One region of the Pseudomonas sp. TSO6 genome, then DNA from elsewhere that is predicted to be linked to it. Evidence: predicted binding sites of a transcription regulator. Region 1 holds the regulator's gene; each other region holds the start of a gene.

The links. The regulator sigma-54, encoded in region 1, starts transcription at its own class of promoters, with help from an activator protein. The targets are predictions, from matches to a motif close to ANTGGCATNNANNTTGCTNT.
Region 2: the regulator sigma-54 is predicted to act here: its motif matches at 3,261-3,280, upstream of flgB (flagellar basal body rod protein FlgB).
Region 3: the regulator sigma-54 is predicted to act here: its motif matches at 5,246-5,265, upstream of glnA (type I glutamate--ammonia ligase).
Region 4: the regulator sigma-54 is predicted to act here: its motif matches at 2,656-2,675, upstream of nirB (nitrite reductase large subunit NirB).

What each region holds. Positions count from the first base shown of each region.
Region 1 is NZ_JBLZWV010000062.1:45,972-53,572, forward strand. Features, by position in the region: gene ACN6NG_RS24365 (KpsF/GutQ family sugar-phosphate isomerase) at 1-215, shown strand, start outside; gene ACN6NG_RS24370 (KdsC family phosphatase) at 227-751, shown strand; gene lptC (LPS export ABC transporter periplasmic protein LptC) at 760-1,332, shown strand; gene lptA (lipopolysaccharide transport periplasmic protein LptA) at 1,319-1,843, shown strand; gene lptB (LPS export ABC transporter ATP-binding protein) at 1,844-2,569, shown strand; gene ACN6NG_RS24390 (RNA polymerase factor sigma-54) at 2,745-4,238, shown strand; gene hpf (ribosome hibernation-promoting factor, HPF/YfiA family) at 4,318-4,626, shown strand; gene ptsN (PTS IIA-like nitrogen regulatory protein PtsN) at 4,639-5,103, shown strand; gene rapZ (RNase adapter RapZ) at 5,106-5,960, shown strand; gene ACN6NG_RS24410 (HPr family phosphocarrier protein) at 5,980-6,252, shown strand; gene ACN6NG_RS24415 (ZIP family metal transporter) at 6,411-7,304, opposite strand; gene ACN6NG_RS24420 (superoxide dismutase) at 7,316-7,601, opposite strand, start outside.
Region 2 is NZ_JBLZWV010000020.1:140,049-147,649, forward strand. Features, by position in the region: gene flgM (flagellar biosynthesis anti-sigma factor FlgM) at 1-158, opposite strand, end outside; gene flgA (flagellar basal body P-ring formation chaperone FlgA) at 321-1,073, opposite strand; gene ACN6NG_RS06590 (chemotaxis protein CheV) at 1,151-2,080, shown strand; gene cheR (protein-glutamate O-methyltransferase CheR) at 2,132-2,959, shown strand; gene flgB (flagellar basal body rod protein FlgB) at 3,327-3,737, shown strand; gene flgC (flagellar basal body rod protein FlgC) at 3,740-4,183, shown strand; gene flgD (flagellar hook assembly protein FlgD) at 4,196-4,897, shown strand; gene flgE (flagellar hook protein FlgE) at 4,926-6,248, shown strand; gene ACN6NG_RS06620 (hypothetical protein) at 6,404-6,586, shown strand; gene ACN6NG_RS06625 (flagellar basal body rod protein FlgF) at 6,746-7,486, shown strand; gene flgG (flagellar basal-body rod protein FlgG) at 7,534-7,601, shown strand, end outside.
Region 3 is NZ_JBLZWV010000069.1:227,527-235,127, forward strand. Features, by position in the region: gene ACN6NG_RS27910 (glycogen/starch/alpha-glucan phosphorylase) at 1-713, opposite strand, end outside; gene ACN6NG_RS27915 (YkgJ family cysteine cluster protein) at 898-1,302, shown strand; gene typA (translational GTPase TypA) at 1,487-3,310, opposite strand; gene thiI (tRNA uracil 4-sulfurtransferase ThiI) at 3,438-4,892, opposite strand; gene glnA (type I glutamate--ammonia ligase) at 5,363-6,769, shown strand; gene ACN6NG_RS27935 (chorismate mutase) at 6,921-7,463, shown strand.
Region 4 is NZ_JBLZWV010000058.1:123,264-130,864, reverse strand. Features, by position in the region: gene ACN6NG_RS22925 (molybdopterin-dependent oxidoreductase) at 1-2,495, shown strand, start outside; gene nirB (nitrite reductase large subunit NirB) at 2,800-5,352, shown strand; gene nirD (nitrite reductase small subunit NirD) at 5,352-5,714, shown strand; gene pcaQ (pca operon transcription factor PcaQ) at 5,888-6,820, shown strand; gene ACN6NG_RS22905 (hypothetical protein) at 6,879-7,601, opposite strand, start outside.

The DNA of each region.
Region 1 (7,601 bases):
GCCGCAGCCTGGACCGCAACATCGACGTACACACCACCCTGATCGACCAGGTGATGACCGTGCACGGCAAGACGGCCCGCGCCGAAATGCTCGCTGCCGAAGCCTTGAAGATCATGGAAGACCACAAGATCGGCGCACTGGTGGTGGTGGACCGCGAGGACCGCCCGACCGGCGCCCTGAACATGCACGACCTGCTGCGCGCCGGTGTAATGTAAGGAGCGATGGAATGAACCAGGATCTCATGCAACGCGGCAAAACCATCAAGCTGGCAGTGTTCGATGTGGACGGCGTGCTCACCGACGGGCGCCTGTACTTCCTCGAAGACGGCAGCGAGTTCAAGACCTTCAACACCCTCGACGGCCAGGGCATCAAGATGCTCATGGTCTCGGGCGTGACCACCGCGATCATCAGCGGGCGTAAAACCCCTGTGGTCGAACGCCGGGCGAAAAACCTCGGCATCCCGCACCTGTACCAGGGCCGCGAGGACAAATTGGTCGTGCTTGACGGCCTGCTCGCCGAACTGGGCCTAAGCTATGATCAAGTGGCCTACCTGGGCGACGACCTGCCCGACCTGCCGGTCATTCGCCGGGTAGCATTGGGCATGGCCGTGGCCAACGCCGCTCCGTTTGTTCGCCAGCACGCCCACGGCGTGACCCAGGCACGCGGCGGTGAAGGCGCAGCCCGTGAATTCTGCGAACTGATCATGCAGGCCCAGGGCACCCTGGACGCTGCCAACGCCAATTACCTGTAAGGCTGCCCATGTTCAGCAAGAAAGCCCGCAATATTGCGCTGCTAGCAGTGATCGCCGCCCTGCTGGCGGCGGTCGGCTACTGGAACGTCAGCCCGGAAAGCTTCCTCGACAAGCCGGTGGTTCAGGTCGACGAAAGCGCCATCGACTACTATGCGATCAACGCGCACAGCGTGCAGTTTTTGCCTGATGGCAAGCTGCAGTACGAAATGACTGCCGACAAGGTTGAGCACCTCAAGACCAGCGAAATCACGTTGCTGACCACGCCGGACCTGCACCTGTACCGCGGCACCGAATACCCATGGCACGTGCAGAGCACCCGCGCCGAGGTCAACCCGGACGGCACCGAGGTCGAACTGATCGACAAGGTCCGGATTGCGCGCATCGACGAAAAACAGCGTGAAACCATCATTACCAGCTCACGCATGACCGTGTTCCCGCAGAAGCAATATGCGCAGACCGAGCAAGCCGTTAGAATCGACGGCGCCGGTGGCACAACTACGGGCAAAGGAATGAAAGCGTATTTGAAAGAAAGCAGGATGGACCTGCTCTCTAACGTAAGAGGACAGTATGAGGCTCGTTAAAACCCTCCCCCTTTTGCTCAGCCTGAGCGCAGCACTGGGAAGCGCGAGCGCCTTCGCACTGCCGAATGACCGTGATCAACCGATCCGCATCCAGGCCGACCAGGCCCACCTGGATGACAAGCAAGGCGTAGCCACCTACACCGGCGACGTGGTCATTACCCAGGGCTCGATGATGATCAAAGGCAACACCGTGACCATCACCCGCTCCGCTTCCGGCGACATCGATGTGGTGACCTCGGTGGGCAACCTGGCCTACTTCGAGCAGCAGCAGAGCGCGGCCAAGCCAGACAAGATGAAAGGCTGGGGCGTGACCATCCAGTATCAGGCGCTGAAAGACCTGGTGATCCTCACCGACCGCGCCAAGGTCGAGAATGAAGGCAACACCACCGAAGGCGAGAAGATCGTCTACAACACCCAGACCCAGGTGGCGACCGCCGGTCGCGGTGGCAACGTGACTACACCGCGTCAGCGCATCGACATGGTGATCCAGCCCAAGAAGAAGGCCGAGTAAATGGCAACCCTCAAAGCCCAGCACCTGGCCAAGAGCTACAAGGGGCGGCAGGTCGTACGCGATGTCAGCCTGTCGATCGACAGCGGCCAGATCGTCGGCCTGCTCGGCCCCAACGGCGCCGGCAAGACCACCTGCTTCTACATGATTGTCGGGCTGGTCCAGGCCGAGCAGGGGCGCGTGCTCATCGATAACCTCGATGTCAGCCACCAGCCCATGCACGGCCGCGCCCGTGCTGGCATCGGCTACCTGCCGCAGGAAGCCTCGATCTTCCGCAAGCTATCGGTGGCCGACAACATCATGGCCATCCTCGAGACCCGCAAGGACATCGACCGCGACGGCCGGCGCAAGGAGCTGGAAAGCCTGCTGCAGGAGTTCCACATCAGCCACATCCGCGACAACCTCGGCATGAGCCTTTCTGGTGGTGAACGCCGTCGCGTCGAGATTGCCCGCGCCCTGGCGACCGCACCCAAGTTCATCTTGCTGGACGAACCATTCGCCGGTGTCGACCCGATCTCGGTCGGCGACATCAAGCAGATCATCCACCATCTCAAGGCCAAGGGCATCGGTGTGCTGATCACCGACCACAACGTGCGCGAGACCCTGGATATCTGCGAAACCGCCTATATCGTCAATGATGGCCGCCTGATCGCCGAAGGCGACGCCGAAACCATCCTGGCCAACGACCTGGTCAAAGAGGTTTACCTGGGCCACGAGTTCCGTCTCTGACCCCGGCACGCGCCTGGAGCATCGGAAAATAGCCGCACAACTGCGGGTAAAGTTGTTACGGTGCTCTAGGCAAACGCTACAATTTAAGGCATAAAACTTGCTTGATCTGGCGCCCCGGCGCCCTCGTGTAGTGGATGGCGCATGCGCGCCGGCGAACAAGGTACAAGCCCCTGCCATGAAACCATCGCTCGTCCTAAAAATGGGCCAGCAACTGACGATGACACCGCAGTTGCAACAGGCCATCCGCCTGCTCCAGCTTTCCACCCTGGACCTCCAACAGGAAATTCAGGAAGCGCTGGAGTCGAACCCGATGCTCGAACGTCAGGAAGACGGCGAGGACTTCGACAACAGCGACCCGATGGCGGACAACGCCGAGAACAAGCCGACAGCCGAAGCCCAGGACAACAGTTTCCAGGAAAGCACCATCAGTGCCGACAACCTGGAAGACGGTGAATGGAGCGAGCGCATTCCCAACGAGCTTCCAGTCGATACCGCCTGGGAAGACATCTACCAGACCAGCGCCAGCAGCCTGCCGAGTAACGATGACGACGAGTGGGACTTCACCACCCGCACATCGGCCGGCGAAAGCCTGCAAAGCCACCTGCTGTGGCAACTGAACCTGGCGCCGATGTCCGACACCGACCGCCTGATCGCCGTTACCCTCATCGACAGCATCAACGGCCAGGGATACCTGGAAGACACCCTCGAAGAAATCTGCGCCGGTTTCGACCCGGAGCTGGACATCGAGCTGGACGAAGTCGAGGCGGTACTGCACCGCATCCAGCAGTTCGAACCAGCGGGTGTCGGCGCCCGCAATCTGGGCGAATGCCTGCTGCTGCAACTGCGCCAGCTACCTGCCAATACCCCGTGGATGACCGAAGCCAAACGCCTGGTCACCGATTTCATCGACCTGCTCGGCAGCCGCGACTACAGCCAGCTGATGCGGCGCATGAAAATCAAGGAAGACGAGCTTCGCCAGGTCATCGAACTGGTACAAAGCCTCAACCCGCGGCCCGGTTCGCAGATCGAGTCGAGCGAACCCGAGTACGTGGTGCCCGACGTCATCGTGCGCAAAGATACCGACCGTTGGCTGGTGGAACTGAACCAGGAAGCCATACCGCGCCTGCGGGTGAACCCGCAATACGCCGGTTTCGTGCGCCGCGCCGATACCAGCGCCGACAACACCTTCATGCGCAACCAGTTGCAGGAAGCGCGCTGGTTCATCAAGAGCCTGCAAAGCCGTAACGAAACCCTGATGAAGGTTGCCACCCAGATCGTCGAGCACCAGCGTGGTTTCCTCGACCACGGCGACGAAGCGATGAAGCCGCTGGTGCTGCATGACATTGCCGAAGCGGTGGGGATGCACGAGTCGACCATTTCGCGGGTTACCACGCAAAAGTACATGCACACACCGCGTGGCATCTACGAACTGAAATACTTTTTCTCCAGCCACGTCAGCACCTCCGAAGGCGGAGAATGCTCGTCCACGGCGATTCGCGCGATCATCAAGAAACTGGTTGCGGCGGAAAATCAGAAAAAGCCATTGAGTGACAGCAAGATCGCTGGTTTACTGGAGGCACAAGGCATCCAGGTAGCCCGTCGCACCGTCGCCAAGTACCGCGAGTCCCTCGGCATCGCACCGTCGAGCGAGCGCAAGCGACTGATGTAGCCCCTGAGATGAGCCACAGCGTTTGTGGGGCAGGTGCGAGACCTGCCTCTTTATGCACGGGCAATAAAGGAGAAGCTGTATGCAAGTCAATATCAGTGGACAGCATGTAGAAGTCACCCCACCGCTGCGTGATTATGTGGAGCAGAAGCTCAAACGCGTAGCGAGTCACTTCGACAAGATCACCAACGTGCAGGTCATCATGAAAGTCGAGAAGCTGCAGCAGAAGGTCGAAGCGACCCTGCAGATTCCTGGCGGTGAAGTGGTTGCCAATGCCGAAGACCAAGACATGTATGCAGCAATCGACGCCTTGGCCGACAAGCTCGACCGCCAACTGAAAAAACACAAGGAAAAACAGCAAAGCCTGCTGCAAGGTGCAGCTGCACGCTGATCCCCCTCATCCATGATCCGACTTGAAACCATCCTGACCCCCGGCCGTTCACTCGTGAACGTGCCGGGCGGCAGTAAGAAGCGCGCCCTGGAAAAGGTCGCCACCGTCATCGCCGACCAAGTGCCAGAACTGGAGATGCAAGACGTCTTCGAAAAACTGGTAGCCCGGGAAAAACTCGGCTCGACCGGTTTCGGCAATGGCATCGCCATCCCCCACTGCCGGCTTGAAGGCTGTTCCGCACCGGTCAGTGCCTTGCTGCACCTGGAAGCTCCAATCGATTACGACGCCATCGATGGCGCGCCCGTGGACCTGCTGTTCGTCCTGCTGGTGCCTGAAGCCGCTACCGATGCCCATCTGGAACTGCTGCGCCAGATTGCCAGCATGCTCGATCGCAAGGAGGTTCGTGATCGCTTGCGTGCCGCCAGCAGTAACGAGGCCCTGTTCCAGGTTGTCCTGGACGTACAGAACGAGCACTGAACATGCGCCTGATCATTGTCAGCGGCCGCTCCGGCTCCGGCAAGAGCACCGCCCTCGATGTACTGGAAGACAACGGTTTCTACTGCATTGACAACCTGCCGGCCGGGCTTCTGCCGCAGCTGGCGGAAGAAGCGCTGATCAACACCGAACTGCTGCAACCAAGGGTTGCCGTGTCGATCGACGCGCGTAACCTGCCCAGCCACCTGACGCGCTTCCCCGAATTGCTCGAAGAAGCCCGTGCGCGAAACATCCAGTGTGATGTGCTGTTCCTGGATGCCGACGAAGACATACTACTCAAGCGCTTCTCGGAAACCCGCCGACGCCACCCACTGACCAATGCCAACCGCTCCCTGGCCGAAGCGATTCGCGTCGAGAGTGAGCTTCTGGGGCCGATCGCCGACCTGGCCGACCTGAAGATCGACACCACCAACCTGAATCTGTATCAGCTGCGTGATTCGATCAAGCTGCGCCTGCTCAACCAACCCGAGCCCGGCACCGCGTTCCTTGTCGAGTCGTTCGGTTTCAAGCGTGGCATGCCGGTCGATGCAGACCTGGTGTTCGATGTGCGCTGCCTGCCAAACCCTTACTGGAAGCCCGAGCTGCGCGAGCACTCCGGCCTCGACCAACCGGTAATCGACTATCTGGCCGCGCAGCCGGATGTCGAAGACATGTTCAGCGACATTTCCAGCTATCTGCTCAAGTGGTTGCCCCGCTTCGCCGCCAGCAACCGTGCCTACGTCACCATTGCCATCGGCTGCACCGGCGGCCACCACCGCTCGGTGTACATCACTGAGCGCCTTGGCCAGTTGCTGCAGCAATCCCTGAAAAACGTCCAGGTCCGCCACCGCGACCTCTAGCCCAAGGATCCGCCCCACGATGCCCGCCCGCGAAATCACCATCATCAACAAGCTGGGCCTGCATGCCCGGGCGGCAGCCAAGTTCGTCGGCGTGGCAGGCCGCTTCCCCTGCCAGGTGCGGGTTGGCCGTGCGCCGGACAAGCTGGTGGATGGCAAGAGCATCATGGCGGTGATGATGCTGGCGGCCGGCAAAGGCACCCAGGTGCACCTGCACACCGAAGGCGAGCAGGACAACGACGCCATGGATGCGTTGGTCGAGCTGATCAACAACTTCTTCGACGAAGGCGAATAAAAGCCAGCACGATCCTTGTAGGAGCGGCCTTGCGTCGCGAAAGGGCTGCAATGCAGTCCCAGAATTTGAGCAACAAGGCACAAGTTGCCGGGGCCGCTTTGCGGCCCTATCGCGACACAAGGCCGCTCCCACAGGGAACACGCAAACCTGATAATGAATCAGGACATCGCTGTATCCATCACCATCATCAGGCAGAAGCCAATACACAGCCCCAGGCTGGCCAGACGATGATGGCCGTTACTGCGCGATTCCGGGATGATCTCCTGGGTCACCACCAGCAGCATTGCCCCCGCCGCGCACGCCAGGCCCAGCGGCAGCAGCAGTTCGGCGATGTTCACCAGCCAGGCGCAGATCACCGCAGCCACCGGCTCGACCAGGCCTGACGCTGCGCCTATCAAGAAGGCTTTGAAGCGCGACATGCCCGCCCCGGCCAGCACCAGCGCAATGACCAGCCCCTCAGGCACATCCTGCAAGGCAATGCCCATGGCCAGGCTGTCGGCGTCGGCCATGCCACCACCGGCGGACACACCGATGGCCATGCCCTCGGGAATGTTGTGGGCGATGATGGCGATGACAAACAGCCAGATGCGCGCAGCAATCACCGGCTGGTTGTCGGTGCCGACCAGCGCTTCTGGTGAGGCGCCAGACACTTTGAGGTCAACCAGAAACAGGCAGAGCGCACCGAACAACAAGCCAAAGCTGATCAGGCCGCCCGCGCCCCAAGGGCTGAAACCGATGGACTGGGCCGCGCCCAGACCCGGAATGATCAGGGAAAACGCGGTGGCTGCCAGCATCACGCCAGCGCCGAAGCCCAGCAGCGTGTCGGCCAGCGCCACTGGCATGTTGCGAATGACCAGTACCGGTACCGCCCCCAACGCCGTCCCCAGTGCGCACAATGCGCCGCCCTCCAGGGCGCGCAACATCCGTGGTTCCAGGTCCAGCCAGGCAAGGCCACGCGCTACCAACAGCGCGGTGCCCGCCAGCAAAAGCAAAGTCCCAAGCGCCAGGCGAAACAGGCGCACACTGCTGACAGACATCACTTCAGAGCGCATACCGGTCCGACTCACTTCAGGGCTTCAACGTAGCGACGTTCCACTTCCGCCCAGTCAATGACGTTGTAGAAAGCGCCGATGTATTCCGGACGACGGTTCTGGTACTTCAGGTAGTAGGCATGCTCCCACACGTCCAGGCCGAGGATCGGCGTATTGCCGTGCATCAGCGGGCTGTCCTGGTTACCGCTGCTTTCCACCACCAGGGTTTTCTGCGGGGTCACGCTGAGCCAGGCCCAGCCGCTGCCGAAGCGGGTCAGCGCCGCTTTGGTGAAGGCATCCTTGAAGGCATCAAAACCG
Region 2 (7,601 bases), on a different contig from region 1:
TGCTGTGCCTCTTGGCTGAGGTGTACCGCTTCTCCGCTGGCGCTGGTGGCCGCTTCCTGGCTGGCGGCCGGTTTTTCGGCGCTGCCGGGCGCGGTATTGCCGCGCACGCCGCCCGTGACGGACGGAGAGTTATTCAAACGACTGAAGTCGATGACCATGATCAGGAACCTCTGGGTATTTGGACGCTTGCCTTGTTTTCGGCCAACCCGAAAGAAACTTTAGGCACAAATGCATAGCCGCCTGTCAGCAAGCTCGCGAACCCGTTCTCTGACACAGTTTAGGAAATGCGGTTCCTCACTGCCAGCGCAATCGGTGGCTGGCTACATACTCACCTCGACCTGGCCCGGGCCGGTGACCCTGGCCTTGACCACCCGTTTGGAATTCAGGTTGCGTACCCGTATCTGTTCGCTCAGGCCGCCCTTGCTCAGGGCCTCGCCAGGCATGCGCACGCTGAGGCCGCCGCTGCGGGCGATGATCACCACCTGGTCGCCCTTGCGCACCACCTCGGCCTGCTCCAGATGCTGCGGGGTGAGCACCTGGTCGATCACCGTGGGGCGCAGCATCTTCATGCCCACCGCCTGGTCCAGTTCGGTCAGGAAACCCTGGCCAAGGGTGCCGACATCGCGCTCGCGCAGGGCCACGTCGCCTTCGCCCACCGTGTTATCGCGCTTGAGTGGGCGGGTGACCACCACCACGTCGCGGAACAGCCGTACCGTTGCCGGGACAAACACCGTCCACGGGGCCGCACTGTCGCAGCGCACCCGTACCGTTACCCGGCCAAGTGGCAGGGAAGGGCTTTCCAGCGAGGCGTCCAGCTGCTGGCTGCACAACGGCATGCGCAGGCGTGGGTCCAGCGGGTTGACCTGGATTTCATAGCGGCCGGGGGTCTGGGTGGTGGCCAGGTAATCTTCTACCGTGAATTCAAGAAACCCTTGGGTGACACCGATAAGCTGTTCAGGCAAGGTAAGCGCGTCCGCTACCGTGCGAACGCCGGGCGCCAGCAGGCACAGCGTGGCCAGCGAGCCAGTCAGCAGGCGCGTCAATCGTCGGAAAAATGTCGTTTTCGTATGCATGACGCTCAAAAAAGCAAAGCCCGTGCCGACTCGTAACTTGAGTTGCAACGAAAGGCTGAAAGATTAAGGAGTCTGGCATGGCGGGTGTTATGGATTCGGTCAACCAGCGCACGCAGCTGGTGGGGCAGAATCGCCTGGAATTGCTGCTGTTCCGCCTCAATGGCGAACAGCTTTATGGCATCAACGTGTTCAAGGTCAGGGAAGTGCTGCAATGCCCTGCGCTGACCCTGCTGCCCAAGGCGCACCCTGTGGTGCGTGGCGTTGCCAACATTCGCGGGGCGACCATCCCGATCCTCGACTTGTCGATGGCCACCGGGTTGCGGCCACTGCAGGAAGAAACACGCAACAGCTTCGTGATCATCACCGAGTACAACACCAAGACCCAGGGCTTCCTGGTGCACTCGGTAGAGCGCATCGTCAACATGAACTGGGAAGAGATCCATCCGCCACCCAAGGGCACCGGCCGTGACCACTACCTGACCGCGGTCACTCGGGTGGACAACCGCATGGTCGAAATCATCGACGTGGAGAAGGTGCTGGCCGAGGTTTCGCCGTCGTCCGAATCGGTGTCGGCCGGGGTGATCGATGCCGAGGTGCAGGACAAGGCCGTGCTGATGCGGGTGCTTACCGTCGATGATTCGTCGGTGGCGCGCAAACAGGTCAGCCGCTGCCTGCAGACCGTGGGGGTGGAAGTCGTGGCACTCAATGATGGCCGTCAGGCACTGAACTACCTGCGTCAGCTGGTGGATGAGGGCAAAAAGCCTGAAGAAGAGTTCCTGATGATGATCTCGGACATTGAAATGCCGGAAATGGACGGCTATACGCTAACGGCGGAGATCCGCAGCGACCCGCGCATGCAAAAATTGCACATCTGCCTGCATACTTCGCTTTCCGGGGTGTTCAACCAGGCAATGGTCAAGAAGGTCGGCGCCGATGACTTCCTGGCCAAGTTCAAGCCGGACGACCTGGCCCAGCGGGTGGTCGACCGGATCAAGGCAGCGCATTGAAGCAGCCGGGGGCGCGCCCCCGGCACCAGTGATTGAAAAGAGGCGGCAAGAGTGTCTACGGGTAATTTGGATTTCGAACAGTTCCGGGTATTCCTGGAGAAAGCCTGTGGCATCCTGCTGGGCGAAAATAAGCAGTACCTGGTTTCCAGCCGTCTCAACAAGCTGATGGAGCAACAGGGCATCAAGAGCCTGGGTGAACTGGTGCAGCGCATCCAGGCCCAGCCCCGCGGTGGTTTGCGTGAGCAGGTGGTGGATGCGATGACCACCAACGAAACCCTGTGGTTTCGCGATACCTACCCGTTCGAAGTGCTGAAGAACAAGGTGATCCCCGAGTTCATCCGCAACAACCCCGGCCAGCGCCTGCGCATGTGGTCGGCGGCCTGTTCGTCGGGGCAGGAGCCGTATTCCATTTCGATGGCCATCGACGAGTTCGAGCGTAGCAACCTTGGCCAGTTGAAGATGGGTGCGCAGATCGTTGCCACCGACTTGTCAGGCACCATGCTCACCAACTGCAAGACCGGTGAGTACGACAGCCTGGCCATTGCCCGCGGTTTGTCCCAGGAACGCCTGCAACGCTACTTCGACCCCAAGGGGGCGGGGCGCTGGGCGGTCAAGCCGGCGATTCGCAGTCGCGTCGAGTTCCGCTCGTTCAACCTGCTTGACAGCTATGCCAGCCTGGGCAAGTTCGACATTGTGTTCTGCCGCAACGTGCTGATCTACTTCTCGGCACAGGTGAAGCGCGACATCCTGCTGCGCATTCACAGCACACTGAAGCCGGGTGGCTACCTGTTCCTTGGCGCCTCGGAGGCGCTGAACGGGTTGCCGGACCATTACCAGATGGTCCAGTGCAGCCCGGGGATCATCTACCAGGCCAAGTAATCAAGAGGGCCGGCAGCGAAAACTGCCGGCCTTTTTGCTGTATGTGCCGGCCTCTTCGCGGGTAAACCCGCTCCCACAGGTTCGGTGCCGCCCTCAGGTCTTGCACAGGTCCTTGTGGGAGCGGGTTTACCCGCGAAGGGGCCGGTGCAGGAAAAACACTGACGTCAATTTTTTGGTTTGCCGCTTTTGCCGCCCGGCAATTGCCGCTTTCGCCGCCCAAGGCGGAAGGCCTTTGCCGCTTTTCTGGCATCACCCTGACACCACCCCACCTCGAAAGCCCATGTTTCCGGGCTTTGCACTGATTGGCACAGCCCTTGCTATACCTTGCTCAACGAAATTCCGGTCAACCTCTGAAGGTTTCCCCGACATGAGCATCAGCTTCGACAAGGCGCTTGGTATTCACGAAAAGGCCATGGGCTTCCGCGCCCAGCGCGCCGAAGTGCTGGCCAACAACATCGCCAACGCCGACACGCCCAATTACAAGGCGCGTGACATGGACTTTGCCTCTGTGCTCGCCGCCGAAAGCGACAAGCAGCAGAGCGGCCGCTTCGCCATGGACCGCACCAATAGCCGTCACATCGAAGCCGAAGGCCTCGCCATCGCGGCCGACGATACCCTCAAGTACCGCACGCCGCTGCAGCCATCGATTGACCAGAACACCGTGGACGCGCAGATCGAGCAATCGAACTACACCGAAAACGCCATTGGCTTCCAGGCCAGCTTCACCTTGCTCAACAGCAAATTCAAAGGGCTGGTATCGGCCCTGCGGGGAGAATGATCATGTCCCTTTCCAGCGTCTTCAACATTGCCGGTAGCGGCATGAGCGCGCAGAACACGCGCCTGAACACCGTAGCTTCCAACATTGCCAACGCCGAAACCGTCTCGTCGAGCATCGATCAGACCTACCGCGCTCGCCACCCGGTGTTCGCCACCACCTTCCAGGATGCGCAGGCCGGCACCAGCCAGTCGCTGTTCGAAGACCAGGGTGAAGCAGGGCAGGGCGTACAGGTAAAAGGCATCGTCGAAGACCAGAGCACCCTGGAGGCTCGCTACGAGCCAAACCACCCGGCGGCGAACAAGGACGGCTACGTCTACTACCCGAACGTCAATGTAGTCGAGGAGATGGCTGACATGATCTCCGCGAGCCGTGCGTTCCAGACCAACGCCGAGCTGATGAACACGGCCAAGAGCATGATGCAGAAAGTTCTGACTCTCGGGCAGTGATAGGAAACCGACATGACCACTACCAACTCCACCTCTGACGTCGGCAGCGCGTACCTGACCTCGCTGCAACAGCAGAGGTCGAAGACCGACAGCAGCACCGGCGCTGCCGGCAGCGCGCTGGGCAAAGATGCCTTTCTGCAGTTGCTGGTTACCCAGATGAAGAACCAGAACCCGCTCGATCCGCAGGAAAACGGCGAGTTCGTGGCACAGCTGGCGCAGTTCAGCAGCCTCGAGAGCATGCAGTCGCTCAATGACTCGGTGACCTACATCGCGGCTGGGCTGCAGTCCTCGCAGGCGCTGCAGGCTTCGTCGCTGGTCGGGCGCAATGTGATTGTCCAGACCGACAAGGCCGTGGTCGACACCAGCAAGGATATGAAAGGCACGGTCAACCTGACGTCGTCCAGCACTGCTACCTCGGTGGGCATCTACGACAAGGACGACAAGCTGGTCCGCACCCTCGACCTGGGTACCCAGAAAGCCGGCAAGGTCGACTTTACCTGGAATGGCCTGAACGACGACGGCGAAGCAGCGCCAGCCGGTACCTACACCTTCAAGGCTACTGCCTCGATCGACGGCAAGGCCACGGCCATGACCACCAACCTGCCGGCCTCGGTCACCAGCGTGACCATGGGCACCAACGGTTCGGAGATGACACTCAACCTGGCCGGGCTAGGCAGTGTTGCGCTTTCCAAAATCCAAAGCATCGGCATCTAGGGCCTGAGCAAAACGACAGGAGTTAAACATGTCTTTCAATACCGGCCTTAGCGGCCTCTATGCAGCAAACAAGGCCCTGAACGTTACCGGCAACAACATTGCCAACGTTGCCACCACCGGCTTCAAGTCGTCGCGCGCCGAGTTCGCCGACCAGTACTCCAACTCCATTCGCGGCACCAGTGCCGGCAAGAACGTGGTGGGCACTGGCGTGAAGACTGCCGCCGTGTCGCAGATGTTCACCCCGGGCAACATCAATGGCACAGGCCAGGCGCTGGACATGGCCATCGATGGCAACGGCTTCTTCGTGATGAACGACAACGGTTCGAAGATCTACACCCGTGCCGGTGCCTTCTACAGCGACAAGGACGGCTACGTGGTCAGCTCGTCGGGCGCCAACCTGCAAGGTTATGCAGTGGATGCCAACGGCAAGATCATCCAGGGTGTGCTGACCAACCTGCAGATCGACACCTCGAACCTGACGCCGAACCCCACCGGTCGCATCTCCGAGAACGTCAACCTCAACTCCACCGCGACTGCACCCACCCAGGCGCCGTTCGATCCGACCAATACCGGCACCTACAACTACACGTTCAATACCGACGTGTACGACAGCCAGGGTAACGCGCACCAACTGAACCAGTACTTCGTCAAGGACGCCACCAGCAACTCCTGGACCATGTACACCACCATCGACGGGCGCAACCCGGCCGACCCGACCTCGACCACGCCGCTGGCCAACAAGCTGCCGTTCAAGTCTGACGGCACCCTGGACACCGCCTCGATGACGGAAGGTCCGGTAGCCGGCGGCATGACCATAGCCGCCAACAAGACCTTCACCCTCAGTAACTGGATCCCGGCACAGAAGAACGCGGCCGGTATATGGGGTGCCAACGGCGCTACCGCCAACGTTGCCGGGGTGAACCTGGACATGCTCGGTACCACCCAGTACAACGCCGCCTCCGCCACCACCGCGAAGAGCCAGGACGGCTTTGCCACCGGTGAGCTGTCCGGCCTGACCATCGACGAAAGCGGCAACATGTTCGCCAACTTCACCAACGGCCAGGACAAGGTGATCGGCCAGGTGGCTATCGCCAACTTTGCCAACCTGCAGGGCCTGACCCCGATTGGTGGCACCAACTGGAAAGAGTCCTACGCCTCGGGCGTGCCGGTGATCGGCGCCCCGGACACCGGTACCTTGGGCCAGATTACCGGCGGTGCACTGGAAGACTCCAACGTCGACCTGACCGGCGAGCTGGTCAACCTGATCAAGGCGCAGAGCAACTACCAGGCGAACGCCAAGACCATTTCCACCGAAAGCACCATCATGCAGACCATCATCCAGATGACCTGATGGCCGCCTGCTAGTGTGGTTTTGTCTGTAATTGGGGCTGCCTTGCAGCCCATCGCCGGCAAGCCAGCTCCCCCAGGAGGTTGCAATCCCCTGTGGGAGCTGGCTTGCCGGCGATGGGCCGCAAAGCGGCCCCAGGTTCTTCAAGGTTCACGCCCATGAAACGGCTAATGCTCACCGCCCTCCTGGCCATGGCCTTGCCGCTCTCGGCCGCTCCCGCCCCGTTCTACCAATGGCAAAGCCTGGCCACCGGCCGCTACCTGTGCTCGGCCAACAACCCGGGCGAGGGCTGGGTACGCCATTCCGGCCCCTACAACAACGCCGCTTGCCGCACCTTCTGACAAGCCCTTGCCGCAGGCGGCAAACTTCCGCCGACAAACTGACGTTTGTTGCCCCTTGCCGCGCTGAAACCCCCGTAAACAGGCGGTTTCAGACTTGGTTCGATTATTGCTTCCAACCTGCCCAGTGACAGCGCGGCAGCGACGCGCAGAGGAGATACTGTGGACAAGTTGCTTTATGTGGCCATGACCGGCGCCAGCCAGAACGCGCTGGCGCAGAAGGCCCACGCCAACAACCTGGCGAACATTTCCACCAACGGCTTTCACCGCGACCTGGAGCAGGCCCGGTCGATGCCGGTGTTCGGCGACAGCTTTCCGGCGCGCGCCTTTGCCATGACCGAGCGCCCGGCCACCGACTTCAGCGAAGGCCCGTTGGTCGAGACCGGTCGTGACCTGGATGTTGCTGTGACCGGCAAGGGCTTCATCGCCGTACAGGCACCGGACGGCAGCGAAGCCTACGTGCGTACCGGCAGCCTGAACATCGACGCCCTTGGCGTGCTGCGTGCCGGCAACGGCATGCCGGTGATCGGCAACGGTGGCCCTATTGCCATCCCGCCGGAGCAGAAGGTTGAGGTCGGCGCCGACGGCACCCTCAGCATTCGCTCCATGGGTGAAGGCCCGCGGGTGATGGCCGAGGTCGACCGCATCAAGCTGGTCAACCCGGACACCAAAGGGCTGGTGAAAGGCCCGGACGGCCTGATCCACACCACCTCCGGCCAGCCGGCCGACGCCGACGTCAACGTACGAGTGGTGGCGGGCTTCCTGGAAGGCAGCAACGTCAACGCTGTCGAGGAAATGACCTCGGTGCTGGCGCTGTCCCGCCAGTTCGAACTGCACGTCAAGATGATGAACACGGCCAAGGAAGGCGACGAAGCCATGGCTCGGGTTTTGCAAATCGGCTAATCACTTTTGAACGGGTGCCGTAAAACAGGCGCACGAGGAGAAACTACATGCTTCCGGCTCTTTGGGTCGCTAAAACCGGCCTGTCCGCCCAGGACACCAACCTGACGGTCATTTC
Region 3 (7,601 bases), on a different contig from region 1:
CGCCACAGGCGCAAGGTATTGACGCTGGACCCACGCCAGCCCACCACGGGCGTGTCGTAGGCCACCGCCCGCACCGTTTCGCCAGGCGACCAGACCTGGCGCTGGGTACCACTGGCGTCGTTCACGGTTTCGACACTACCGCCGAAGCTGATCGGGTAGATCACCTCGGCACGCTCGAACTCCCAAGGGTTACCGAAGTCCAGCCAGTTTTCGGTCTGTTCCTGCTGCCAGCCATCGACCACGGCCTGCCGGAACAACCCATGCTCGTAGCGGATGCCGTAACCATGGGCAGCGATGCCCAGGGTGGACATGCTTTCCATGAAGCACGCCGCCAGCCGTCCGAGGCCACCATTACCCAGCGCGGCGTCGGGCTCGAGCAGGCGGATACGCTCCAGGTCCACATCCAGCCCTTGCAGCGCATCACGGGCGATGTCCAGCAGCCCAAGGTTGCTCAGGCTGTCGTACAGCAAACGCCCGATGAGGAACTCGAGGGAAAGGTAATAGACCCGCTTCTGGCTACGGCGGTAGGCCAGACGGGTATGGTCCATCCAGTGGTCGACCATGTGATCGCGAGCGGCCAGGGCAATGGCTTCGAACCAGTCGTGGTCGAACGCATGCTCCGGGTCCTTGCCGACCGCGTAGGTCAGCTTGTTCAGTACAGCGGCGCGGAATTCGGCCACCTCGGCGTCACGTGCTTCGGGTTCCTGGGACATGCGGCATCCTCTGGCAAGTTGACGAAAGCGGAGGGAGATTGATGAGACTAGCCCCTTCGACAGGGAGTGACAGTTACTGTTCGCAGTTTTCATGCCCACTTTGCCAATCCGGCAAAAGGTTGTTCATAAATTGAACAATTCCGGTATGATCGCGCGCCCCAAGACCGTGATCCACCCTATAAAGATGAAAACGACCCTGATCGCCGCGGCCGAAGTCGACCGCCTGGAGACCTGGCAGCGCTATACCAGCAACATGTGCCATGGCTGCCATTCGACCTGCTGCACCCTGCCGGTGGAGGTGAAGATCAAGGATCTGATCCGCATCGGCGTGGTAGACGAGTTCGAGAAAGACGAGCCGCCGAAGAACGTGGCCAAGCGCCTGCAAAAAGAAGGCATCATCGAGCGCTTCAACCAGAAGTCGGGAATCTTCACCCTGACCCGGATGAGCAACGATGACTGCATGTACCTGGATCGTAAGAGCCGGCTGTGCACCATTTATGACAAGCGCCCGGATACCTGCCGCAACCACCCCAAGGTCGGGCCGCGGCCAGGGTATTGCGCCTATAAGCCCAAGGTAGTCGGGCGCTGATCGTCAGCCTTCAAGGGCCTCTTCGCGGGCTTGCCCGCGCCCACAGGTTCTTCACAACATTCAGAACCTGTGCAGCACCTGTGGGAGCGGGCAAGCCCGCGAAGGGGCCAACGCAAATCCTGAAGGCATAAAAAAACGCCCCCGGCCTTTCGACCGGGGGCGTTTTCATTCAGCCAAAGCTAACTTAGCTGTTTTTGGCTTTCTTGGCAGCGCGGGTACGCTCGCTTTCGTCCAGGATCTTCTTGCGAAGACGGATGGACTTCGGCGTTACTTCGCACAGCTCGTCTTCCTGGATGTATTCCAGAGCCTGTTCCAGAGTGAAGCGAACTGGCGGAACCAGAGCGATGACTTCGTCTTTACCCGAAGCACGCATGTTGTCGAGCTTCTTGCCCTTGGTAGGGTTGACGCCCAGGTCGTTGTCGCGGCTGTTCTGGCCGATGATCTGACCGTTGTAGATCTCCTGACCGTGCTCGACAAACAGCTTGCCACGCGCCTGCAGGGTTTCCAGCGAGTAGGTCAGCGCCTTGCCGGTTTCGACCGAAACCAGTACACCGTTCTGACGGCCGGACATGTGACCGGACTTCACCGCGTCGTAGCGGTCGAAGATCGAGGTCAGGATGCCTGCACCGTTGGTCAGGGTCAGGAACTGGTTACGGAAACCGATCAGACCACGCGCCGGGATGTTGTATTCCAGGCGTACACGGCCCTTGCCATCCGGCACCATGTTGGTCAGGTCGCCTTTACGCAGACCCATTTCTTCCATCACCTTGCCCTGGGCTTCTTCAGGGATGTCGATGGTGACGTTTTCGAACGGCTCTTGCTTGACGCCGTCTACTTCACGAATGATCACTTCCGGGCGGCCCAGGGCCAGCTCGAAGCCTTCGCGACGCATGGTTTCGATCAGTACCGACAGGTGCAGTTCGCCACGGCCCGAGACCTTGAACTTGTCTGGGGAATCGGTTTCTTCAACGCGCAGGGCAACGTTGTACAGCAGCTCTTTGTCCAGACGGTCCTTGATGTTACGGCTGGTGACGAACTTGCCTTCCTTGCCGCAGAACGGCGAGTCGTTGACCTGGAAGGTCATCGAAACGGTTGGCTCGTCAACGGTCAGCGGCTTCATCGCCTCAACGGCAGTCGGGTCGCACAGGGTGTCGGAGATGAAAAGCTCGTCGAAACCGCTGATGCAGACGATGTCGCCAGCCTGGGCTTCTTCAACGTCAACGCGGTGCAGGCCGTGGTGGCCCATCAGCTTGAGGATACGGCCGTTACGCTTCTTGCCGTCAGCGTCGATGGCAACAACCGGGGTGTTCGGCTTGATGCGACCACGGGCAATACGGCCAACGCCGATAACACCCAGGAAGCTGTTGTAGTCCAGTGCGGAGATCTGCATCTGGAACGGGCCGTCACGGTCAACAGCTGGCGCTGGAACGTGGTCGATGACAGCCTGGTACAGGGCAGTCATGTCTTCGCCCATTTCGGTGTGGTCCAGACCGGCAATGCCGTTCAGGGCCGAGGCGTAGACCACTTTGAAGTCCAGCTGCTCGTCGGTAGCGCCGAGGTTGTCGAACAGGTCGAAGATCTGGTCCAGAACCCAGTCAGGGCGTGCGCCCGGACGGTCAACCTTGTTGATCACGACGATTGGCTTCAGGCCGGCTTCGAAGGCCTTCTTGGTCACGAAGCGGGTTTGCGGCATAGGGCCGTCTTGAGCGTCGACCAGCAGCAGCACGGAGTCGACCATCGACATTACACGCTCAACCTCGCCACCGAAGTCGGCGTGGCCGGGGGTGTCGACGATGTTGATGTGGTAGCCGTTCCAGTTGATGGCGGTGTTTTTCGCCAGAATGGTAATACCGCGCTCTTTTTCCTGGTCGTTGGAGTCCATGACGCGCTCGTCGTTGAGCTCGTTACGCTCCAGAGTGCCGGACTGACGCAGGAGTTTGTCGACCAGGGTGGTTTTACCATGGTCAACGTGGGCGATGATGGCGATGTTACGCAGATTTTCGATCACAAGTGTATCTCGATCAGAGGATTCGGTTGCCGCCAGTGTAGGCGGCCAATATGTACTGTTTAAGGCTCAGCGGGCCCGGCGGTCGGGAGGGCGATGGCGGATACTGCCGCCAAACAGCCCCGGCGTCTTATGTCGGACGATAAACACGCACATTGGCATGTCCCTCACTGAGCAGATGGTGTGCGTGCAAACGGCTCATCACACCCTTGTCGCAATACAGCAAGTACTGGCGCGTCGGATCCAGATGCTTGAACTTGCTGTTGATGGCATAAAACGGCATGGCCTGGACTTCGATACCTTCCAGCACCAGGGGTTCGTCTTCCTGGGCATCGGGGTGACGAATGTCGATGACGATCTGGCCCGACAGTGCCTCGGCCACTTCCTCGATTTCGACATCCTTGCCCAGCTCGTCGATCACATGGTCGATGGAGATCAGCTTGGCGCGCTCCAGGGCGCGCTCCAGCACGGCCATGTCGAACTGCTTTTCTTCATGCTCCATGCGGTGGCGCTTGGCGTGAGTGGTCGGGTTTACCGAAATCACGCCGCAGTATTCTGGCATGTGCTTGGCGAAGTCGGCGGTGCCGATTTCGTTGGCCTGGTCGATGATGTCCTGCTTGTGGCTGGCCAGCAAAGGGCGCAGCACCAGCTTGTCGGTGGCCGAGTCGATGATCGACAGGTTCGGCAGCGTCTGGCTGGACACCTGGGAAATGGCCTCGCCAGTTACCAGGGCGTCGATCTCCAGGCGGTCAGCCATGTGCGCGGCGCCGCGCAGCATCATGCGCTTGAGGGTCACGCCCATGTAGCTGTTGTCGACCTTGTTGAGGATCTCGCCGACCACTTCTTCGAACGGCACGCTGATGAACAGCACGCGCTGGCTGCTGCCGTACTTCTTCCACAGGTAGTGGGCCACTTCCATCACACCCAGCTCGTGGGCACGGCCGCCGAGGTTGAAGAAGCAGAAGTGGGTCATCAGGCCACGGCGCATCATCTGGTAGGCCGCCACGGTGGAGTCGAAGCCACCGGACATCAGCACCAGGGTCTGCTCCAGGGCGCCCAGCGGGTAGCCGCCGATGCCCTGGTGCTGGTTGTGGATCACGTACAGGCGCTGGTTGCGGATTTCGATGCGCACCAGCACTTCAGGCTTCTTCAGCTCGATGCCGGCGGCGCCACACTGCTGGCGCAGCTGGCTGCCGACGTAACGGTCGACGTCCATCGAGGTGAAGTCATGGTGGCCACCGCGCTTGCAGCGCACGGCGAAGTGCTTGCCGGCCAGCAGGTGGCCGAAGTGGTGCTTGCACTTGGCAACGATGTCGTCGAAGTCACCCAGCGGGTATTCCTCAACCTGCAGGAAGTGGGTGATACCCGGTGTGCAGGTGAGGCGCTCGATGATCTCGCGCTGGACCTTTTCGTCCTCGATGCGGGTGACCACTTCGAGATTGTCCCAGACACCATCGACCGCGAGCTCAGGATCGAGGTCCTTGAGCACGTTGCGGATGTTCTTGGCGAGCTGGCGGATGAAGCGCTTGCGCACCGGCCGGCTCTTGATGGTGATTTCTGGGAAGACTTTGACGATAAGTTTCATTGGTTAACAGCGCGCGCAGGGCCTGCCGAAAATGTGGGGCGCGAATTATAGCGGAAACTGCTCAGGATTTGACCAACTTTTGTACAGAAGGTTGGATTTATATTGCCTGTACTGGCCTCATCGCCGGCAAGCCAGCTCCCACAGGACTTTGGCAGGCCTCAAGACCTGCGCCCTCTCTGTGGGAGCCGGCTTGCCGGCGATGAGGCCCTTAAAGGAAGCACACAACCCAACCAATGCACCCTATTGGTGCGCTGATACCAAAAACCGCATCGTAAGGGTGCACTTTTCCCCGCCAACCCGCCGCCAAATGCCCGCAAACGCCTGCTTTTATCCCACCCTCGCCATTTTCGGGCACTGGCATGCAATTTGCTCCCTTGTGAGGCAGGTAAGCTTGGCCGACTATCCGCGCCCGGCAACACCCTTTTTCCAGGGCAGCGGCCCACCGCGCTCTAGACCCTCCGGAGGACAACATGTCGAAGTCGGTTCAACTCATCAAAGATCATGACGTCAAGTGGATTGATCTGCGTTTCACGGACACCAAAGGCATTCAGCACCACGTGACCATGCCGTCGCGTGATGCGCTGGACGAAGACTTCTTCGAAGTCGGCAAGATGTTCGACGGTTCCTCCATTGCTGGCTGGAAAGGCATCGAAGCTTCCGACATGATCCTGATGCCGGTTGACGACACTGCCGTCCTGGACCCGTTCACCGAAGAACCTACCCTGATCATCACCTGCGACATCGTCGACCCGTCGAGCATGCAGGGCTACGATCGCGACCCACGTGCGATCGCCAAGCGCGCCGAAGAGTACCTGAAGAGCACCGGCATCGGTGACACCGTATTCGCAGGCCCGGAGCCAGAGTTCTTCATCTTCGACGAAGTGAAGTTCCACTCGGACATCTCCGGTTCGATGTTCAAGATCTTCTCCGAGCAAGGCTCGTGGATGACCGGCGCTGACGTGGAAGGCGGCAACAAAGGCCACCGTCCAGGCGTGAAAGGCGGCTACTTCCCGGTTCCGCCGTTCGACCACGACCACGAAATCCGTACTGCCATGTGCAACGCGCTGGAAGAAATGGGCCAGACCGTTGAAGTTCACCACCACGAAGTGGCGACTGCCGGCCAGAACGAAATCGGCGTCAAGTTCAACACCCTGGTGAAAAAAGCTGACGAAGTACAGGCCCTGAAATACGTCGTGCACAACGTTGCCGACGCTTACGGCCGTACCGCTACCTTCATGCCGAAGCCACTGTACGGCGACAACGGCTCGGGCATGCACGTGCACATGTCGATCTGGAAAGACGGCAAGAACACCTTCTCGGGTGAAGGCTATGCCGGCCTGTCCGACACCGCCCTGTACTTCATCGGCGGTATCATCAAGCACGGTAAGGCCCTGAACGGCTTCACCAACCCGTCGACCAACTCCTACAAGCGTCTGGTCCCAGGTTTCGAAGCCCCGGTAATGCTGGCCTACTCGGCTCGCAACCGTTCCGCCTCGATCCGTATTCCTTACGTCGGCAGCCCGAAAGCCCGCCGTATCGAAGCACGCTTCCCGGACCCATCGGCCAACCCGTACCTGGCCTTCGCGGCCCTGCTGATGGCTGGCCTGGACGGCATCCAGAACAAGATCCACCCAGGCGATGCTGCCGACAAGAACCTGTACGACCTGCCACCAGAAGAGGCCAAGGACATTCCGCAAGTGTGCGGCAGCCTGAAAGAAGCCCTGGAAGAGCTGGACAAAGGCCGTGCGTTCCTGACCAAGGGCGGCGTGTTCTCTGATGATTTCATCGATGCCTTCATCGAGCTGAAGTCGGAAGAAGAGATCAAGGTCCGTACCTTCGTGCACCCGCTGGAATACGAGCTGTACTACAGCTGCTGATCTGATCGGCGCCTCGCGCCGGTGAAATCACCGAAAACGGCCTTCTTCTGAAGGCCGTTTTTGTTTTTGCGATCGTCCGAATCGGAAGCGTCCTACAAGCAGAACGGGCCACCTAACCCACAATCAGGTCTCCAGGCATAAGGAGATCACCATGCAACGCACCACCCTCGCGCTCGTCATCACATTCAGCCTTCTCGGCTGCCAGGCATCATCACCTTCTGAACCAGAATTTCAGCCCTTGCTGACCATTATCGAGCAGCGCCTGGACCTGGCCACCTCGGTCGCGGTGCACAAATGGGACAATCACCTGCCCGTGGAAGCCCCCGAACGAGAGCGACAGGTGCTGGTGGGTGTCCAGGAGATGGCACCCGACTACGACCTGAGCCCTGAACGCGCCGCTGCTTTCTTCGCCGACCAGATCGAAGCCAACAAGCTCATCCAGTACACCCTGCGCGACCGCTGGACAATGCTTGGGCAACGACCGGCCGCTGCACCGCTCGACCTCGCCAACCAGATTCGGCCCCGCCTGGACAAACTCCAGGCGACGCTACTACTCGAACTGGCCCGATTCGACCGGCAGCACAATCAGGACTGCACGCAAAAACTCACTCACGCCTTGGCGCGACTCACCAACGACACTTTACGCCATCAGGCGCTGGTGCGCGCCACCACGCAATTGTGTGTAGAACGCTAGTCGCACAGATGCTCTATATTGGTGCATGACGCCCTCCATTACGCCGCTGACCACCCCAAAACAGGTCAAGTGAAACGGTAAATCAGCAGATTCTGATCCGAATAAGCGCAATAAAAGGTCTTTATCAAGGAATCCCGC
Region 4 (7,601 bases), on a different contig from region 1:
TCCATAACCCCGCCACCGGCTACGACCTGCGCGGCATCGGTTACGCCGAGCTGCGTCAGCAACCACGCCAGTGGCCTTGTGCGCCAGGCCGTGGCAGCGATCGCAGCCCATTACGCTACCTGAACGACGGTAGCAGCCAGGCGCTGCTGCACGATGCCCAGGGCGATTGCCCGGCGCTGGCGTTCCCCACCTCCAGCGGCAAGGCCCGCTTCTTCGCCCGGCCCTGGTTGCCGGCACCGGAGTTGCCGGATGACGACTACCCCATGGTGCTGAACACCGGCCGCGTGCAGCATCAGTGGCACACCCTGACCAAGACCGGCAAGGTGCCGGCGCTGAACAAGCTGGAGCCTGGCCCCTTCGTCGAGGTTCACCCAGACGACGCCGTACGGTTTGGCATCGCTGAAAAGGATCTGGTGGCCGTCCGCTCACGGCGCGGTCAAGCCGTACTGCCGGCGCGAATCAGCGACCGGGTCATGCCAGGCAACTGCTTTGCGCCGTTCCACTGGAACGACCTGGTCGGCGAGCAACTGGCAATCAATGCCGTCACCTGCGATGCCGTCGACCCGCTGTCGCTGCAACCCGCTTTCAAACACTGCGCCGTGGCCCTGCAACGGGTCGCAGGCGAGCGTATCGACGCCCTTGACCTGAACGCTGCCATTTCGGAGCCAGCCCGCATGCCCACTGCCACCCTGTCCCGTCTGCTTGGCCTGGACACCTTGCCAGCCCCGGTACTGGCAGAAGAAGAGCGCCATTACCTGCAAGGTTTCCTGCTGGGCCTGAACCAGGCCCGCGCCGAGGGCGTGCCCAGCCTGCCGGCCAGTGCGCCACTGGCGGCCAACCACCGGCTGTTTATCGACGGCTTGCTGGCCGGGCTGTTCGCCCAGCCTGCGGCACTGCCCGTTGCGGCGTTGGTGGCGCCACGGCATCAGGTGCTGTGGGCCTCGCAGACGGGCAACGGCGAGCAGCTGGCCGAGCGCTGTGCCGAACGCCTGCGCGGTGCCGGCCTGGATGTGCAGCTTAGTTGCATGGAGGCGGTCAGCCCGAGCCAGCTGCAGGGCGCCGCCAGCGTGGTATTGATCGCCAGCACCTTTGGCGATGGCGATGCGCCCGACAGCGCAGCGGCGTTCTGGCACGCCTTGCAGGGCGAGGAGGGCGCCTGCTGCGCCGAACTGCCCTATGCAGTGCTGGCCTTGGGCGACTCCAGTTACGATCAGTTCTGCGGCTTTGGCCGCAAGCTGGACCAGCGTCTGACCGAACTGGGTGGCCGGCGCCTGTTGCAACGGGTGGACTGCGAGCCAGACTTTGACGAAGCGTTCGCAGGCTGGCTTGACGCGTTGCTGCCCTTGCTGGGCAGGGCCGCTGCGCCACCACCGGCGAGTGAACCTGCACCCATGGCGGGCTGGAGCAAACAACAACCCTGGCCCGCCACCTTGCTGGAAAACCACCTGCTCAACGGCCCCGGTGCCAGCAAGGAAACACGGCAACTGGTGTTCGACCTGAGCGGTAGCGGCTTCAGCTATACCGCCGGTGATGCCTTGGGCGTGTGGCCGCGCAATTGCCCGGCGCTGGTGGACGAACTGCTGGCGCTGATGCAGCTTGATGGCCAGGCCATGGTCGAGCTGAAGGGCCAACCTGCCATGCCACTGGCCGAAGCCCTGCACGCGCACCTGGAAATCGCCAAGGTCACCACGCAGCAACTGCAAGCCTTCGCGGGCAGCGCCCCGGGCCTGCAACGTCTGCTGCAGCCCGAGTGCAAGGCCGAACTGCAGGACTGGCTGTGGGGCCGGCAACTGGTCGATGTGCTGCGGGCCTTTCCCCAGCAGCTACCGCTGGCCAGCTGGCTTGAACTGCTCAAACCTTTGCAGCCGCGTCTGTACTCGATCAGCTCCAGCCCGTTAGCGCATCCCGGCCAGGTACACCTGACCGTCTCCACCGTGCGTTATGGCGAGCGCAAGGGCGTATGCTCGGCCTTCCTCGCCGACCGCGCACAAGCGTTGAAGGTGGCAATTTTCCCGCAGGCGTCCAGGCACTTCCGGTTGCCCGCGGACGACAGCGTGCCGGTGATCATGGTCGGCCCCGGTACCGGCATTGCGCCGTTCCGGGCGTTCCTCGAAGAGCGGGAGGCGCGGGGGGCGAAAGGGGGCAACTGGCTGTTCTTTGGCGAACAGTGCGCCGCCACCGACTTCTATTACCGGGAGCAGCTACAGGCCTGGCAGGCAAGCGGCCACTTGCGTCTGAATACAGCGTTTTCCCGCGACCAGGCCGAGAAGATCTATGTGCAGCAGCGCATGCTGGAGCAGGGCGCGCAGCTTTGGCAGTGGCTGGAAGCGGGGGCGTATTTCTATGTGTGTGGGGATGCGCAGCGCATGGCCAAGGATGTGGATGCGGCGTTGAGCACGGTCGTGGCTGAGCATGGCGGGATGGATGCGGCGCAGGCGGCTGCCTATGTGGAAGGTTTGAGCAAGGCCAAGCGTTATCTGCGGGATGTGTACTGAAGTGCACCGGGATGGGGAGTGATGCACTTGGAATGTGCAATTGCTGTGCTGGCCCTATCGCCGGCAAGCCAGCTCCCACAGGTATTGCACAAACCTCGAAACCTGCGGCGGCCCTTGTGGGAGCTGGCTTGCCGGCGATAGGGCCAGGACAGGAAAAAGGATTGGCACAGTCCCTGCTTTACCTCCAATACAACAAGCCCCGCTGATCAACGGCGATCAACCCGGGGGCACACCGTGATGAATACAGGCAAAGGCGCCTGGAGCTTCGGCTCCAGGCGCTTTTTTTTTGATCGAGGATCGGCTTATGAAGGCAACAGCGAGCAGCGGGCAACGAGAGCGACTGGTCATCGTCGGCAACGGCATGGTCGGCCACCATTGCGTCGAACAACTGGTCAGCCGCGGCGCCCTGCAGCGCTTCGAGGTGCGGGTGTTCGGCGAAGAGCGCCAACGCGCCTACGACCGCGTGCACCTGTCCGAATACTTCGGCGGCAGCTGTGCCGAGGCCCTGGCCCTGTGCGAGCACGATTTCTACAACGCCAACGGCGTGCACCTGCACCTCGGTGAGGCCGTGCTGGAAATCGACCGTGAGCGCTGCGAAGTAGTCACCGCCGAGGGGCGCTACGGCTACGACCAACTGGTCCTGGCCACGGGCTCCTACCCCTTCGTGCCGCCGATCGAAGGCTCCAGCGGCAATGCCCGCTTGGTCTACCGCACCCTCGACGACCTCGATGCCATTCGCGCTGCCGCAGCCGGTGCCCGCCGTGGCGTGGTGGTCGGTGGTGGCCTGCTCGGCCTGGAGGCAGCCAACGCCCTCAAGTCGTTGGGCCTGGAAGCCCACGTGGTGGAGTTCGCCCCACGGCTGATGCCGGTTCAGCTGGACAGCGAGGGCGGTGCCGCGCTCAAGGCACAGATTGAAGCGCTCGGTGTGGGCGTGCACCTGTCGCGCGCCACCCAGTCGATCAGCGCCGGTGAAGCTTACCGCTACCGCATGAACTTCGACGGTGGCGAGCATCTGGAAACCGACCTGATCGTGTTCTCGGCCGGTATCCGCCCGCAGGATGCCTTGGGCCGTGGCTGCGGCCTGGACATCGCCGCCCGCGGTGGCGTGGTGATTGACAACCATTGCCGCAGCAGCGACCCGCGCATCTTTGCCATCGGCGAGTGCGCCTCGTGGAACGGTAGCGTGTTCGGCCTGGTCGCCCCAGGCTACAGCATGGCGCGCAACCTGGCGGCTTTGCTGATGGGGGAAGCGGCGGTAGCGTTTACCGGCGCCGACATGTCGACCAAGCTCAAGCTGCTGGGCGTGGATGTCGGCTCGATTGGTGATGCCCATGGCGCCACCCCCGGTTCACGCAGCTACCGCTTCATCGACGAAGCCAACAGCGCCTACCGCCGGCTGGTGGTGGACGCCAGCGGCAAGCACGTGCTGGGCGCGGTGCTGGTCGGCGACAATAGCTACTACGACACCCTGCTGCAATACGCCCAGAACGGCATCGCCCTGCCAGCCGACCCGGCAGCGCTGATCCTGCCGCAAGGCGGTGGTGCACCGGCCTTGGGCGCCGATGCGCTGCCCGACAGCGCGACCATCTGCTCGTGCCACAACGTCAGCAAGGGCGCGGTGTGCGACGCCATCGACAGCGGTTGCAGCGACCTTGCTGCGGTCAAAGGCTGCACCAAGGCCGGCAGCGGCTGCGGCGGTTGTGCGGCCTTGCTCAAGCAGGTGTTCGAGCACGAACTGACCGCACGTGGCGTAGCGGTGGACAAGAGCCTGTGCGAGCACTTCACCTACACCCGCCAGGAGCTCTACGGGCTGGTGCGGGTGGAGGGCATCCGCACTTACAGCGAGCTGCTCGCACGCCACGGCAAGGGCCACGTTGGCTGTGACATCTGCAAGCCGGCGGTGGGCAACATCCTCGCCTCCTGCTGGAACCAGCCGATCATGGACCCGGCGCTGGTGCCGCTGCAGGACACCAACGACACCTTCATGGCCAACATGCAGAAGAACGGTACCTACTCGGTGGTGCCGCGTATTCCGGGTGGTGAAATCACCCCCGACAAGCTCATCGTCATCGGCCAGGTGGCCAAGAAGTACGACCTGTACACCAAGATCACCGGCGGCCAGCGCATCGACCTGTTCGGTGCCCAGTTGCACGAGCTGCCGCTGATCTGGGGCGAGCTGATCGAGGCCGGCTTCGAAACCGGCCACGCCTACGGCAAGTCGACCCGCACGGTGAAATCGTGCGTGGGCAGCACCTGGTGCCGTTACGGCGTGCAGGACAGCGTCGCCATGGCCCTGCGCCTGGAAGACCGCTACAAGGGCCTGCGCAGCCCGCACAAGCTCAAGTTCGCCGTGTCTGGCTGCACCCGCGAGTGTGCCGAGGCGCAGAGCAAGGACATCGGCGTGATCGCCACCGACAAGGGCTGGAACCTCTACGTGTGCGGCAACGGCGGCATGCGCCCACGGCATGCCGAGCTGTTCGCCACCGACCTGGACGACGAAACCCTGGTGCGCCTGATCGACCGTGTGTTGATGTTCTACATTCGCACGGCCGACAAGCTGCAGCGCACCTCGGTGTGGCGCGAAAACCTCGACGGCGGGTTGGACTACCTGAAGCAGGTGATCCTCGACGACAGCCTGGGCCTGGCCGGCGAGCTGGAAGCGCAGATGCAGCATGTGGTCGACCAGTATGAATGCGAATGGGCCAACGCCCTCAACGACCCGGAGAAGCTCAAGCGCTTCCGCACCTTCGTCAATGATCGGCGTGCCGACCCGGACGTGCACTTCGTGCGCGAACGCGAACAACGCCGGCCAGCGGCGCCGCTGCACCTGATCCCTACTGTCGAGGAGGCTGTCTGATGAACCTGTCCAATGCTGCTGTGAAAACCTGTGAGAACTGGCAGGCGGTGTGCCAGGCGCAAGACCTGGTGGCCGATTCCGGGGTCGTGGTGTGGCTCGACGGGGCTCAGGTGGCGCTGTTCTACCTGCCAGGGCAGGCGCAGCCGCTGTACGCGGTGGACAACCGCGACCCGCGTTCCGGTGCCAACATCATCGGCCGCGGGCTGGTGGGCAGCGTGCAAGGTGAGTTGGTGGTGGCAGCGCCGCTCTACAAGCAGCACTTCAGCCTGTTGAGTGGAGAGTGCCTGGAGGATGCCGGGCAGAGGTTGCGAGTGTGGCCGGTGCGGTTGAGCGGTGAGGTTGTGGAGTTGGCGGTGGCCTGAGGGTTGCGGGGGGCTTGGCAGTTGTTCGCCGTTGCATTTTCGTCGCTTGGGAGATCGAGCGCCGCCCGCGCGGCGCTCGATCTCACAGACGCCATAGTTCTTAAGGCATGCGCCGCGCGGGCGTCGCTCGGTCTCCCAGGCGATGAAGATCCTGATGCGGTAAGCTTTAAACCATGAACCTCGACACCCGCATCAAATACCGCCACCTGCTGTGCTTCCTGGAGATTGCCCGGCAGGGCAGCCTGGCCAGGGCCGCCGACGTGCTCGCGATCAGCCAGCCGGCGATTTCCAAGACCCTCAAGGAACTCGAAGGCCTGCTGGAAGCGCGCCTGTTCGCGCGCAGCCGCCAGGGCGTCGAGCTGACCCCGGCCGGGGCGCGTTTCATGCGTTATGCCGGGCCCAGCGTGCAGGCCCTGCGCGATGGCGTCAGCAGCTTGCGCGGCGAAGCGCGGGCGCCGTCGCAGGTGCGTATTGGCGTGCTGTCGACGGTCGAGGGCCTGCTCATGCCGGAGGTGCTGTGCCGCCTGCACCAGCGCCATGAAGCGCTGGTCATCAGTGTGGCCACGGGGGTCAGCGCGCAGCTGCTCGGCCAACTGCGTCTGGGTGAGCTGGAACTGGTGGTCGGGCGCATGACCGATAGCCCGCAGATCCAGGGGCTTTCGTTCGAACACCTGTACAGCGAGTCGATGAGCCTGGTGGTACGCCCGGGCCACCCGCTGCTGGCCGCCACGCCGGTCGAGCGCGCCAAGGTCGGGCGTTACCCGTTGGTGTTGCCGCCGGCGGGCACCACCATCCGCCAGCATGCCGACAGCCTGTTTGTGCAATGCGGCATCCAGATGCCGGCGCAGCGCCTGGAAACCCTGTCGTTGGCCCTGAGCCGGCGCTACCTACTGGGCAGTGATGCGTTGTGGGTAGCGCCGCGCGATGCGGTGCTGCTCGACCTGCGCCGTGGTGAGCTGGTCGAGCTCGACCTTGGCGTGCGCGAGCCGGGCGGCTCGGTGGGTATCTGCCGCAATGCCGCCTTGCCGCAGAGCCTGCCTGGGCAGTGGGTGTGCGAGGTGTTGCGCGAGGTGGCGGCGCAATATCGGGAACAGTCGTATCCGTGATCGGTACCGTAGAGCGTTTCCCGCTGAGAAACCCTCGTACGCATTACCTTGGTTGCAATCACGTAGTCCGCAAGGACACTGCGATCACACAAGGCACAGTGCCACGTTGTAGCTCCTCGTCACGGCCACTGATCAGTAGGCGTTGGTTAGGTGTATCGAGGGCGATCGACCCCGACGATACATAGAAGCCATCCTCTGGTAGTTGAGCGCCGAACGTGCCATAACCGTGGGGCGGGACAAAGGTGGTGTCAAACTTGCCGTCCGAGGTGAAGCGAAATGCAAGAAGGTGGGTGTAGAAACTGCCATAGCCGACCAGGCCGCCCGCTGCCTCTACCCCTGCGTACCAGCCTCCGGGGCGCTTAAACACCAACACGTTGCCGTCGTTGAACTCTTTGGCAGGCTTGCCGGTATAGGTGATGCGGTAAACAGTCGGGTGGCTGATATCTTTATCAAGGGAGTAAAGTTCGCCATAAAAACTGATCCGTTGAGAGATGGCGTCCACTGAAAAACCATTGTTGATCACCCAAGGGTCGGACCAATGCTGGCCATTTTCGCCAAAGGCCTCATCAATTTTTCCGTCGACGGTCAAGGCCGTAGTGACGCTGTACGCATCGCCATTGCGCATCAGGTACAAGGGTAGTACCAGACGCTCCGGGCCAGAGGGGGGCGTGAAACTGGCAATACCATCGATGATGTGATCCTGGGTATTTGGAATCAGCTTGGCAACATCAAGGACGCCATCAGTCGCAAAATGCTCCAATAGCGCGCCTTTGAGGTCGAG